4 regions of the Synechocystis sp. PCC 6714 genome follow, and region 2 is predicted to be linked to each of the others. Evidence: predicted binding sites of a transcription regulator. Region 2 holds the regulator's gene; each other region holds the start of a gene.
What was found. The regulator NtcA, encoded in region 2, controls nitrogen genes in cyanobacteria. The targets are predictions, from matches to a motif close to GTANCNNNNGNTAC.
Positions count from the first base shown of each region.

Region 1: a site for NtcA is predicted at 1,284-1,297, ahead of D082_RS04775 (DUF4278 domain-containing protein). Genes of this name have one in related genera too.
Region 3: a site for NtcA is predicted at 2,427-2,440, ahead of D082_RS17000 (MSMEG_0569 family flavin-dependent oxidoreductase). Genes of this name have one in related genera too.
Region 4: a site for NtcA is predicted at 1,619-1,632, ahead of glnA (type I glutamate--ammonia ligase). Genes of this name have one in related genera too.

Region 1 is NZ_CP007542.1:1,066,189-1,069,387, forward strand. Features, by position in the region: gene D082_RS04765 (abortive infection family protein) at 1-341, opposite strand, end outside; gene D082_RS04770 (hypothetical protein) at 540-812, opposite strand; gene D082_RS18255 (hypothetical protein) at 882-1,052, shown strand; gene D082_RS04775 (DUF4278 domain-containing protein) at 1,381-1,836, shown strand; gene bchN (ferredoxin:protochlorophyllide reductase (ATP-dependent) subunit N) at 1,975-3,199, opposite strand, start outside.
Region 2 is NZ_CP007542.1:1,363,126-1,366,324, forward strand. Features, by position in the region: gene D082_RS06135 (AAA-like domain-containing protein) at 1-1,174, shown strand, start outside; gene D082_RS06140 (hypothetical protein) at 1,397-1,645, shown strand; gene ntcA (global nitrogen regulator NtcA) at 1,718-2,395, shown strand; gene D082_RS06150 (DUF3084 domain-containing protein) at 2,405-3,199, shown strand, end outside.
Region 3 is NZ_CP007544.1:90,173-93,371, reverse strand. Features, by position in the region: gene D082_RS17005 (LuxR C-terminal-related transcriptional regulator) at 23-1,132, shown strand; gene D082_RS17000 (MSMEG_0569 family flavin-dependent oxidoreductase) at 1,105-2,355, opposite strand; gene D082_RS16995 (MSMEG_0572/Sll0783 family nitrogen starvation response protein) at 2,821-3,199, shown strand, end outside.
Region 4 is NZ_CP007542.1:2,190,755-2,193,953, reverse strand. Features, by position in the region: gene D082_RS10095 (NAD(P)H-dependent glycerol-3-phosphate dehydrogenase) at 1-953, shown strand, start outside; gene D082_RS10090 (GNAT family N-acetyltransferase) at 988-1,506, opposite strand; gene glnA (type I glutamate--ammonia ligase) at 1,716-3,137, shown strand.

The DNA of each region.
Region 1 (3,199 bases), 300 kb from region 2:
ACATTTTGCTCTAAAAAATTAATTAATGAACTAAATTTTTCCCATATGAACATCCTTCGTTCTTGGTAGGTATCAAAGCTTCCTTTAATGAAACCCCAAAATTTTGAGAGTTCATCGTAAGTCTTCACAAATTGAGGAAGACGATCTCTGACAGTGGGATCTCTTAATAATTTTAAACGGAGTTCACTGTACTTTTCCTCACTGGCATTACTATCTGTGGCGCGAGCAATTAATATATCTTGTAGTTGTCGTACTTTGTCTAATTTTCCCAAAAGTATTGTCATCGTTTCCAAAAGCTGAATTCTAAAATGTGCTAACCCAAGTTGTCCAACAACAGTCAAGTTAACACCAAAAGTCTATAGATAACCCCAAACAACAGCCTTAACCATTAACCACGTAACATTTTATCTCTATTGATTATACAAAAACTTTCCATGTGATGTTTCAAATTGAGTGATTGCAGAAAAACTTTATGTAATGCTTGAAATTATGGCGATCGCCAGTGAAACAGGTATTGGTTTATGATTCTTTGAATAGGACTAGTCATAATCTGATTCTTGCTGGTCTAAGGCCAAGAATAACTCCTCAGCATTTAAGCTTAAATCTTCGTCTGTCAAGGGTAGAGAATCAAAATGAGCTATTCGCCTGAAGATTTCCAATGCTATCTTTCTTTGTTCTATATTGGGTAACTTGTCAAAGTTATTAAGAATTTCTTGAGCTAAGGCAGTCATAGAATTATACTGAACACCTACTTTAAAGCCTAGCATAGTTGCCAGAACGTAAGCATATTTCCTTAGAATCGCTGCCAACATTGGTTTAAGGACATTTAACCTGTTCAAATAGGGTAATCGCAGGAAAATTTCCATGTAATACGTGAAATCATGGCGATCGCCATTTTGCTGGGTTTGGGGAATACTTCAGCGGGGACTTTGCCGACACTGCGGCATCCAGAGGCCGCCATTCCTAAATCACTATTTAACTCCGCCCAATATTTGGTGAAGAGCACCATTGCCCTGGCCTATCCCGACAGCCGGACCGCGCGGAACGTATAATCGCCCTGACAGAATAGGATCAAGGAAATATTTCAAGTGGTGATCGGTGGTGTGGGATGTGCCCCGTCGTCAGGCTGTAACCTATCCCAGTGCCATGGGAGCTTTAACCACTCTCCATCCAGAGGCGATCGTTGCTTCAAATACAGCTAAAATTTCCCCAACCCGATGAACTTCTCCAGGTAAAAGGTTTAAATTTGGGTAAGTAGGAGTCTGTCACCACTACAGGAAAAAGTATTGCAAAATACATAACTGGCAAATGAGGATGGGCAAAATATAGAAAGAAGCAAATCGCAAGCATAGAAAACGGCAAAGTTAAACCACTAAAACTATGGAATTTACATTTTTGCTCCCCCTCACCATTGGTTTAATGGTGGGCTATAAGGCCTGGGGTTCTCAGCACGACATTGCCCATCTAGCAGTGGTTTTTGCCATTGTTAATCTACTGGTGAGCTTACTATTGGCCCCGTGGGAAATACAAGTTGTTTTGCTAATCTTAATAGTTGTTTTAGCTGGGCCATTGTGGCAAAAATTTGACAATAAAAATAATTTTCAAGTTGCTCAAACTAACGAAGATAAAGATGCCACACTTCATTACCGTGGAGTTACCTATGAATCTCCAAAATCAGCTGTTTCCATAGAAGAAACCAAGAAAGTTACGAAGTGCTACCGAGGCATTGATTACGAATCCTCTGGAGCGTACACCCGAAGCGATAATGATCCCAAGGGCAAGGTAATTAAATATCGAGGCATTAATATAAAAACCAAAGCAGAAGACCAAGATTGACCGAATTATTAATGATTAAATGCTGCTGGTCAAATTCTCCCCCAAACACTCTGACAATTTCGGGGGAGTGGAAGATGCTTACCTCCCTATTGATAATGGCTTGGGAGGTGTGCTCAGTGCGATTAATAGTTAAGTCCGTTAAACCTGTACAGGGACATCCTTGCTAATTAACTTATCCCAACCTAATTCCCCTAATTGGGAGTTACGACGCAGAGGACGGGTGGCTAATTCCAAAATATCCCGAGCATTGGTAAAACCATGGATTTGGGCAAAGGTAAACTCCACTGACCATTTAGTATTAATACCCTGGGCTTCCAAAGGATTAGCGTGGGCCATGCCAGTGATGACCAAATCCGGTTGTAGGGCTTTAATCCGTTGAATTTGATTGTAATTATCCGGCTTTTCAACAATATTTGGTAAGGGAACCCCCATGTCAGCACAGGTTTTTTCCAGCAAAGCTAATTCCGCCGCTTGATAACGTTTATCCATATAGGGAATGCCAATTTCAGGACAAGTCATACCACAACGAATTAGAAAACGGGCTAGGGAAACTTCCAGTAAATTGTCCCCCATGAAAAATACTGATTTACCCCGAATTAACTTAATATAGTCCTCCAAACTTTCCCAAATTTGGGCTTCCCGTTCTGCTAATCCCTGGGGTTCAATACCCAAGACAGAACAAATTTTTTCAATCCAAGCCCTGGTACCATCGGGACCAATGGGAAATGGTGCACCAATTAATTTACATTTACGGCGACGCATTAAAGTGGTGGCGGTACGGCTTAGGAAAGGGTTAACCCCAGATACATAATAACCTTCGTCAATTACTGGCAGTTCAGTATAGCGTTTTGCAGGCAACCAACCGGATACTTTAACTCCCTGTTTCTTGAGCTCTAAAGTTAAATTAGTTACCACTGGATCTGGCAGGGAACCAAATAAAACTAATGGTTGATGATCCACATATTCCGATTCAACTTTTTCCGTATCAACCTTGCGGCCAAAGGTTAATAATTTCTGAATGGCATTGCGTTCTTCCTTGTCTTCCCCTTGCACCTGGGCTGAGGTGGGGCATTTATGGGCCATGGAAGCTAGCACCGTATCTTCCCCTTGGGTAAAGGCATAATCTAAGCCATTGGCTCGGGCGGTAACAATGGGAATGCCAATTTCTGCTTCCAGTTGGGGCGCTAAGCCTTCAAGGTCCATTTTGATGATTTCGGTGGTGCAAGTGCCAATCCAGACAATTACACTGGGGTTACGATCTCGTTTAATTTGTAAGCAAAGTCGTTTCAGTTCTTCATAGTCCTTTAGCTGGGCAGAAATATCCCCTTCTTCTAATTCCGCCATGGCGTAGCGGGGTTCCGCA
Region 2 (3,199 bases):
AATGCTGAAAAAATACCAGAGTTACCCGGAGGCAATTTTTGGTTTGGACCTGGCTCGCAATGGTACCCTGCTGGCCATTGGCGCGGAAAATAATTTGGTCAAGTTGTGGGATATGACTCCCAAACCGGATCTGATTAGTCTCAATTTGCCCGGCATGCTTGGGGCTGTGGCGGAAAATGCCAATACCAACACCATTGCTTTGGCCATGGAAAATGAGCCCTTGATTTTGTTCAATACAGAGAATCAAAGCCGACAGGTTTTATCCGACACTAGGCAAAACTTTGATCGCCTACAGTTCAATGCCGATGGTCAATGGTTATTGGGGCAACGGGGTCGGGAATGGCAACTGTGGCGACGCCAAGCCGAGCTTAAACAGGTCAAAGTCTGGAGAACGGACATCGGCCGTGTTTACGATGTGGCCCTACGTACCAGCCCCCAATCCCCCCAGTTGGCGATCGCCATGGCCAGTGGCAGCGGAGAAATTTGGCTTTGGCAGGGGGAATATAACGAATATAAAAATGGTGATAGGGTTGATGGGGTTGAATTGGAAGACCCCATGGCTCTGGCCCTGGGTAACAACGTGCAACGCAAAGAACCTATCCGTAGTACTAGCATTCACCCCACCTTGCCTCAATTAGCGGCTGGGGATGAACAGGGTAATCTCACCCTCTGGAATTTCGACGGCAGCCTGATTAAAAGTATTGTCGCCCACGGTGATCGCCTCAATCAACTGCAATACAGCCCCAATGGCAAGTATTTGCTCAGCGCTGGAAGGGAAGGCACCGCCAAAATTTGGACTGTGGACGGCGAACTATTGCATACCCTGAGAAGTGACCCCCTACCCATCGACCAAATTGCCATTAGCCCCGACAGCCAATGGATTGCCACCGCCGCCAGTGATGGCATGGTTAGACTATGGGATCAACGGGGCAACCTGCGGGGAGAATTTACCAGTGCCTCCAGTTCATTATTGGGACTAGGCTTTAACGAGGAAGGGCAATGGTTGCTTGCAGTGGGCCAGAACGGTGACCTCCAAAGTTGGCCCGTCACCCCAGAAAAAGAACGCCTCCGACAACTGGTGGAACAGGGCTGTAACTGGTTAAAAGACTACTTAGCCACGGAAAGTCAGCCAGACCAATCATATTCCCCTGAATTCTGCCATGGTGACTGGTAACTATTGGCTTCAGTCCACTGCTTATCTGGAATTGGCAAGGTGAAATGGTACTATTTCTGTCCTATTCCAAAGGCCTTTGTCCCTGAACAGGCCCGGGTATTTAAGAAGGCATCAGGCTATTTTGTAATGATCACTCCGCTCCGCGTTCCCCGTTGCTGTTTTTCCATTGTTCCGTCCTCGGGATAGGGGATAATTTAGACGAGAACATTAGGGAGCTTGACCATGCAGAAAGCCGATGAATTTGCCATTCACCTATTTTTGACCAATGGTCATCGGGAGGAGGTGCGCTTCATGACTATTCAGGATTTTCAAAAATGGTACAGCAATGAAGTTGTGCCCAGACATGACTCCCAGGAATTTATCAATGTGCCGATTAAAAATGTCCAGGGTGAGTATATGGTGGTGCGGCCCTCGGCCATTGTGGCCATCCGAGTGGAGCCAATTTTCTTTGGCAGTGTGGAGCGTATGTAGTCAATTGTGTATAATCTCGATACAGAATGGGGTTTTGCACTTCCCTTGATGCCCCCATTACCGTGAGTGTCAATGGACCAGTCCCTAACCCAAGATCGCCCTCTAGCGGCAGTTTTCCGACGCTTAGGCAATGAGTTGATGCCCCCGGTGGTGGAAACTTTTGAGCGCAGTAAAACAATTTTTTTCCCCGGCGATCCGGCGGAGCGGGTTTATTTTTTGCTCAAGGGGGCGGTGAAGTTATCTCGAGTTTACGAGGCCGGTGAGGAAATTACCGTCGCTCTGTTGAGGGAGAACAGTGTTTTTGGGGTACTATCCTTAGTGACAGGGCAACGTTCCGACCGTTTTTACCATGCGGTGGCGTTCACTCCGGTGGAGTTACTTTCTGCTCCTATTGAACAGGTGGAACAGGCCCTTAAGGAGCATCCTGACCTGTCATTGCTGATGTTGCAAGGGCTTTCTTCCCGCATTTTGCAGACGGAAATGATGATTGAAACCCTAGCTCACCGAGATATGGGTTCTCGTTTAGTTAGCTTTTTGTTAATCCTCTGTCGGGATTTTGGCGTACCGGCTCCAGACGGCATTCGCATTGACCTCAAGTTGTCTCACCAGGCGATCGCCGAAGCCATTGGTTCTACGAGGGTGACGGTGACCCGCTTGTTGGGGGACTTGCGGGAAGGCAATATGATCTCCATCACAAAAAAGAAAATTACTGTGCATAATCCCGTTGCTCTCAGTCAACAGTTTACCTAGCCCATCCCTATGACCAGTGCTTATATTCTGGTTCTTTCTGTCCTAATTTTGGGCGGTATCATTGCTGCGTTGGGGGATCATTTAGGCAGTAAGGTGGGCAAAGCTCGCCTGCGCTTATTTAAACTCCGCCCCCGACAAACAGCGGTGGTGCTGACGGTGATCACTGGCACTCTAATTTCTGCTTCCACCTTGGGTATTCTCTTCACTTTCAGCAAGTCCCTACGGGAGGGAGTATTTCAACTGGACGACATTCTTGGTCAGCTGAGGGTGGCCAAGGCAGAATTGGAGGAAGCGAGTCGGGCAAAGGAAGAAATTGAGTCGGAACTGAGTGCGGTGCGCCAAGAACAGCAGTTGGTACAGGAACGGAGTCGGGAGTTGGACCGGAACTATAACCAAGCGTTGCAACTATTGCGGCGGGTGTCCCAGCAGTCCCGCAATCTGCGTCGAGAAGTGGCTAATCTTTCCACGGAGAGGGCAGAGTTAAATGAGCAAAAGGACAACCTGTTGGCCGAGGCTGCGGAACTACAGAGCCAGGTCAAACTGAGGGATCAGGAGTTGTCGAAGCGCCAGGAACGCATTGCCCAACAAGAACAAGTCCTCACCCGCCAACAGAAGCAGGTGCGCTCATTGGAGCAACGTTTTGCCTCCTTAGAAGCCCAACGCCAACAGCTACAGGCGGAAATTAATCAACGGGACGCCAAAATTGATCAACTCGACCAGGCGATCGCCGCTAAAGACAATGATATCCAAGTGCGGGAAGACAAGTTGCAGGGGCTAGAAACGGAGCTGAGTTTTTTGCAAAGG
Region 3 (3,199 bases), on a different replicon from region 2:
TTGATAGTGTTCTGAGCTGCTCGTGTTAGATTCTGCCCAGCTAATTTTTGATCTCCAAAAGGTAAATACAACTAGCAAGCGCATTTCTGGTTGCCTTGACACAACGGCGATCACCAAAGAAATCACCGAAGCATTAATCCATGATTTTCATTGCGTGTTTGCACGCATTTGGTTAACAGAGCCTGATGGTGCGAGTTTAAAACTGGTTGCTTCATCAGGGTTACATACCAGTACGAATGGTAGTTTTGCCCGTGTGCCAATGGGGGCCTATAAGGTCGGCAAAATTGCCCAAAGCTGTATTCCTTTTTTAAGCAATCATCTCGCCAATGAAACTTGGGTAAAGGATCGTGACTGGGCGATCGCCAATAATATTCGTGGTTTCGCCGGTTATCCATTGGTAGGCCATGACCGTGTGATTGGTGTCTTGGCTGTCTTTAGTGATGCTCCCTTTGTCGCAGAATTTCTGGAAGTTTTACAAGTTCTCTGTATGGCAGTGGCGATCGCCATTGATGCCGTCCGACAACTCCAGAACGAAACAAATACGATTAATACAACCCAATTTTTAGGCGATCAAATTCCTTTACCGGACGTTTTGGCCAGGCTGTTATCTCGGACAAAGCTCACCCTGATCGGCACAGAAAAAAAACTCTCTCCCACCCTTGCATATCTATTGATCAGAACCACAGAAATTTTTAATCAACTCTCCTGTAATTATTGCCGTCTTATCTATGCCGAGATTTCGGTCACCATCGAAGCCATTGTCGAAACATCCTTACCAGAAGTATTCAACACAGATGGGCGATCGCCTTTTAAAGAAATAGAATTTTTAGCCCACCATATTGGCGGTGAATTTAGGAGTCAAAGTAGTGCAAATAAATCTATCCTGCAAATTTCGCTGCAACTCCCCTATGACGGGTTCCAAAACATCGAGCTTAACAAACATCTCCTCTCGGAACGGGAAAAGGAAATCATCAGCTTATTAGCCCAAGGTTTACGCGATCGCGATATCGCCGAGGAACTTCACATCAGCGAGAGTACCGTTAAGTTTCATCTTAATGGCACCCTCCATAAACTCAACGCCAAAAATCGCTACCAAGCCATTTATCAAGCCACCGTACAAGGATTTATTTGACCGGCGGGCAGTGTTTCTCTAATTTTCTCCGCTAAATATTCCGCATCACGGGCAACCCCTGAGAATCGCCCAGAACCCCAGGTATATAACCAAGGTAAACCCAAGAAATATAGCCCTGCCACATTAGTCACGCCCCGATCATGTAGCGGTTCCCCCATCGAATTAAATACGGGAACATCGACCCAAGCATAATTAAAATTAAAACCAGTGGACCAAACAACCGCCTCAATTTCATCGATATTTAGGGCAAGGGGTGTGGAAGTTGGTTCCCAAACGGGCTGATAGGGTGCTTCGATGGGAGCATCAAGCTGATTTTTGGCAATATATTCATCAATATTTTGTTTAATTCTGGCGGCTGTTGCGTCTGCTTGATCGAGATTTTCCTTGAGATTATCGGCAAATAGAATTTGATTTACATCAATATCCTTGAGCCGTCCGTAGAGATGCATACCCTCAAGGGCGAATTGACGCAGATCAATTTCTCTGCCACCATCACGACCTGTTAAATAGTGGTTTGTTTTGTGGCGTACCATTTCCTTTTGGGGATGCTCATCAATGGGTAGATCATAATAGCCCATCAACTCTAACCACTCGACCACATCTCTCCCTCGGTAGCGGCGGGGTGAACGGGGTGCGCTGCCGGTGGCAAGGTGGACGGTTTTGCCCGCTAAGTGTAAGTCTTCAGCAATTTGACAGCCCGATTGACCTGTGCCAATTAATAAAACGTTATCTGGCAAGGTTTCTGGATTTTTGTAGTCTACCGAATGTAACTGGACAATATGGGGAGGTAGTTTTTTGGCGATCGCCGCAATTTTTGGTGTATGGTAGCCCCCAGTGGCAACCACCACTTGATCGGCGGTGTAAGTTCCTTGGCTGGTAATCACCTCAAAAGCATCAGCCCGTTGACTAAGCTTAGAAACCCCTACCCCCTCAAGGATAGGAGCTCGGAAAGATGCCGCATAATCCTCAAGATATTGGACAATTTCGTCCTTCACCATAAAACCCTGATCATCACCCCCTGCATAGGGAAAACCGGGTAACCGACATTGCCAATTGGGCGTAACTAAACAAAAAGAATCCCAACGTTGATTACGCCAAGCATAGCCAATTTGATTTTTCTCGAAAATAATGTGGTCAATACTTTCTTGTTTTAGGAGATAACTAATCGCTAAGCCCGCCTGTCCTCCACCAACAATAATGACGGAATAGTGATTTTTTTTCATATTATCTACCTGCATTGAACTCTATCTTTCTTGATAATCATCAACTGTAAGCCTGGAAATTTTTACCACTTGTATATTTGGCTACAAACTAATGATTTCTAATTCTATTAACAGGAAACATCGAAATAGTCTTGCATTTATAGGCTTTACAGAGACAGACCTGTTGATTTAGATAGGTGTCTAATCATCTAAATCTTGGGCAGACATACTGAACACAAACCCATTTCCAGGAAGATTCTAAGTCTTAAAACTCTTACTGTATCTAGATAAGAAGCATTTTTTCTGGCTAGGATTATTAGAAAAAGATCATCTTCATATAAAAAATCAAGAATGGTTAAACCTATGACTTTCAATTAAAACTAATCTTTTGTGACAAATGATACAAGAATAAGGAAACTTCGCTTCTACATTGATACGTGACTAATCTCAAGTCAAATCAGAATTTGAATTTAAGGAACTACAACCATGCCAGAGGTAACTAAGCCAGCTCACCAAACAGGTGATTTCTTAGTAGATTACGAGGAAAAAGTTTTTCCTGATGTCCAAGCTGAACCCGGTGAAAAAGCACTCATTACTTTTCATACAGTGGCGTTTGAAGGCTCCATTGGCTTAGTAAATTTAATGCAAGCTAGCCGCTTAATCAAAAAAGGCTTTGAAACGTCTGTTTTGCTCTATGGTCCCGGTGTTACCCTCGGTGTACAAAGGGGTTTTCCTAAGCTTGGGGATGAAGGTTTTCCGGGTCACCTGACGATGAATGAACGTATTGTAAAAATCATGGAAACAGGTGGTAAGGTTTATGCTTGTCGCTTTGCACTGCAAGCACTTTATGGCCATGGCGAGCCTT
Region 4 (3,199 bases), 830 kb from region 2:
TTGTCAATACTAATGCTCCTCTCCATGTCACCGTTCTAGGGGCTGGGGCCTGGGGCTCTAGTCTTACCTATCTGCTAGATAGCAATGGTATCTCCACCCAAGTGTGGTCTCGCGGTAGGGATCCCCAACAAAGCTTGGAATCGATGGTGGCTGGGGCGGATGTAATTGTCTCTGCGGTTTCCATTAAGGGGGTGCCATCGGTGGCGGCTCGGTTACAAGCCATGGACCTCCAACGGCGGATCATTTTGGTCACCGCTACCAAAGGTTTAGATCCCCAGACTATGATGACCCCTTCCCAAATTTGGCAACAATCTCTCCCCTCCCAGCCGATCGCCGTTCTGTCGGGGCCCAATCTATCCAAGGAAATTGATCAGGGTTTGCCGGCGGCAACGGTAGTGGCCAGCAGTAACCAGCAGGCGGCGGAGGAAATACAGACAATTTTTGCGTCGGAGAACTTCCGGGTCTACACCAACAATGATCCCCTAGGCACGGAGTTGGGGGGCACCTTAAAAAATGTTATGGCGATCGCCGTTGGAGTGTGTGAGGGGCTAGGGCTGGGGACCAATGCCAAATCCGCCCTGATCACTAGGGCACTGCCGGAAATCACTAGGGTGGGGCTACATTTTGGTGCTCAACCGGACACCTTTTGGGGACTGGCGGGGTTAGGAGACCTTTTGGCCACCTGTTCTAGTATGCTCAGCCGTAACTACCGGGTGGGCTACGGCTTATCCAAAGGTCAATCCTTGGAGGAAATTTTGCTTAATTTGGGAGGTACCGCCGAAGGGGTAAACACCACTAACGTACTAATCAAAATTGCCAATCGGGAAAAAATTGCTGTGCCCATCACTAGGCAAGTCTACCGTTTACTCCACGGTAAAATCACCCCTCCCCAGGCGGTGGAAGCTTTGATGGAAAGGGAATTGAAAGCGGAATTTGAAGATTTTGATCTTTAAATACTTCTTTATCTAAATCCAAATAAAAAAGCTATCATTCTGATTCTGTCAACCGTAGGCCGAGAATTAGCAAATCCCTTTCCTGTCCTCCCAACTCCGCTACCTTTGGTAATAAGCCCCATTGTTCAAAGCCATGGTGTTGGAACAAACGAACGCTGGGTTGATTATGGGCAAAAATATATCCCAGTAAGGTTTTTAAGCCCAATTGGGGCGCCTTGGCGATCGCCATTTTTAGTAAATACTGCCCTAGGCCACGGTGATGCCATTGGGGATCAATATAGATGCTTAACTCCGCAGTGCGGTGGTAGGCCGGACGACCATAAAACCTTTGAAAGCCCAACCAACCCAAGATTTGTTTTTTCTCAGTGGCCAAAACCCAGAGGGGATAGGTGTCCGGGCTATGATCCGCAAACCACTGACGACGACTCTCCACCGTGATCGCATCGGTGTCTCCGGTGGCTACATTTTGGGGAATGTTGGCATTATAGATAGCAACAATGGAATCTAAATCCGTAATGATGGCATCCCGGAGGAAAAGGTCAGATGGGATCACAGCAATATTAAGTGCTTGCGGGTTTGATATGGTCACTGATCTAAATGTTAATGGGATTTGCCATTGTTTCCTCCATTTCTCGGCGATCGCCAAAGTGACACCGAAAAAATTGGTAGCTAAAAATACATTTTCTAACTACTTGACTCTTTAGGATGGATAGTCGACGCAGCGCAAAATCGTAATCTATCTGACTGCACTAAGGAGAAAAAATGGCTAAAACCCCCCAGGAAGTCCTCAAGTGGATCCAAGACGAAAAAATTAAGATCATCGACCTGAAATTTATTGACACGCCGGGGATCTGGCAGCACTGCTCCTTCTACTACGATCAACTAGACGAAAACTCCTTCGTCGAAGGTATCCCCTTTGATGGCTCCAGTATCCGGGGGTGGAAAGCCATTAACGAATCCGACATGTGCATGGTGCCCGACCCAAACACCGCCACCATCGATCCCTTCTGTAAAGAACCTACCTTGACTATGATTTGTAGCATCAAGGAGCCCCGCACCGGGGAATGGTATAACCGGGACCCCCGCACCATTGCCGCTAAAGCCGCTGAATATCTCCGCAGTACCGGCATTGCCGACACCGTCTATTTTGGCCCCGAAGCAGAATTTTTTCTCTTCGATGACATTCGCTTTGGGCAAACAGAAAACTCCAGCTACTACTTTGCCGACAGCGTTGAAGGCCGTTGGAACACCGGTCGAGAAGAAGAAGGGGGCAACCTCGGCTACAAACCCGGCTACAAACAAGGTTATTTTCCCGTTGCTCCCACCGACACCGCCCAGGACATCCGCACCGAAATGTTGTTGACCATGGCGGCCTTCGGCGTCCCCATCGAAAAGCATCACCACGAAGTGGCTTCCGGTGGTCAAAACGAGTTGGGCATCAAGTTCGACAAGTTGGTTAATTCCGCTGACAACTTGATGATCTATAAATATGTGATCAAAAACGTGGCGAAAAAGTACGGCAAGACCGTTACCTTTATGCCCAAGCCCATCTTCAATGATAACGGTTCTGGCATGCATGTGCACCAGTCCCTCTGGAAAGATGGTCAACCCCTCTTTGCCGGGGATAAATACGCTGGCTTTAGCCAAATGGGTCTGTGGTACATCGGTGGTATTTTGAAACACGCCCCTGCTCTGTTGGCCTTCACCAACCCCACCACCAACTCCTACAAACGCCTGGTGCCCGGCTTTGAAGCCCCCGTTAACTTGGCCTACTCCCAGGGCAACCGTTCCGCCTCCGTGCGGATTCCCCTCTCCGGTGGTAACCCCAAGGCTAAACGCCTAGAATTCCGTTGCCCCGATGCCACCTCTAATCCCTATCTGGCTTTTGCTGCCATGCTCTGCGCTGGTATTGACGGGATTAAAAACCAGATTGACCCCGGTGAACCATTGGATGTAGACATCTATGACCTAAGCCCGGAAGAATTGGCCAAGATTCCTTCTACCCCCGGCTCCCTGGAAGCGGCGCTGGAGGCATTGGAAAAAGACCACGAGTTCCTTACCGGCACTGGTGTATTTTCTCTCGATTTTGTCGAGAGTTGGATTGAGTACAAACTCGATAACGAAGTTAACCCCATGCGTCTTCGTCCCCACCCCTATGAATTCTCCCTCTACTACGATTGCTAGACCGGGAAGTCTTCTGACCTTTTATTACGGGTAGAAATTCCTGGAACCCATTTGAATGGCCG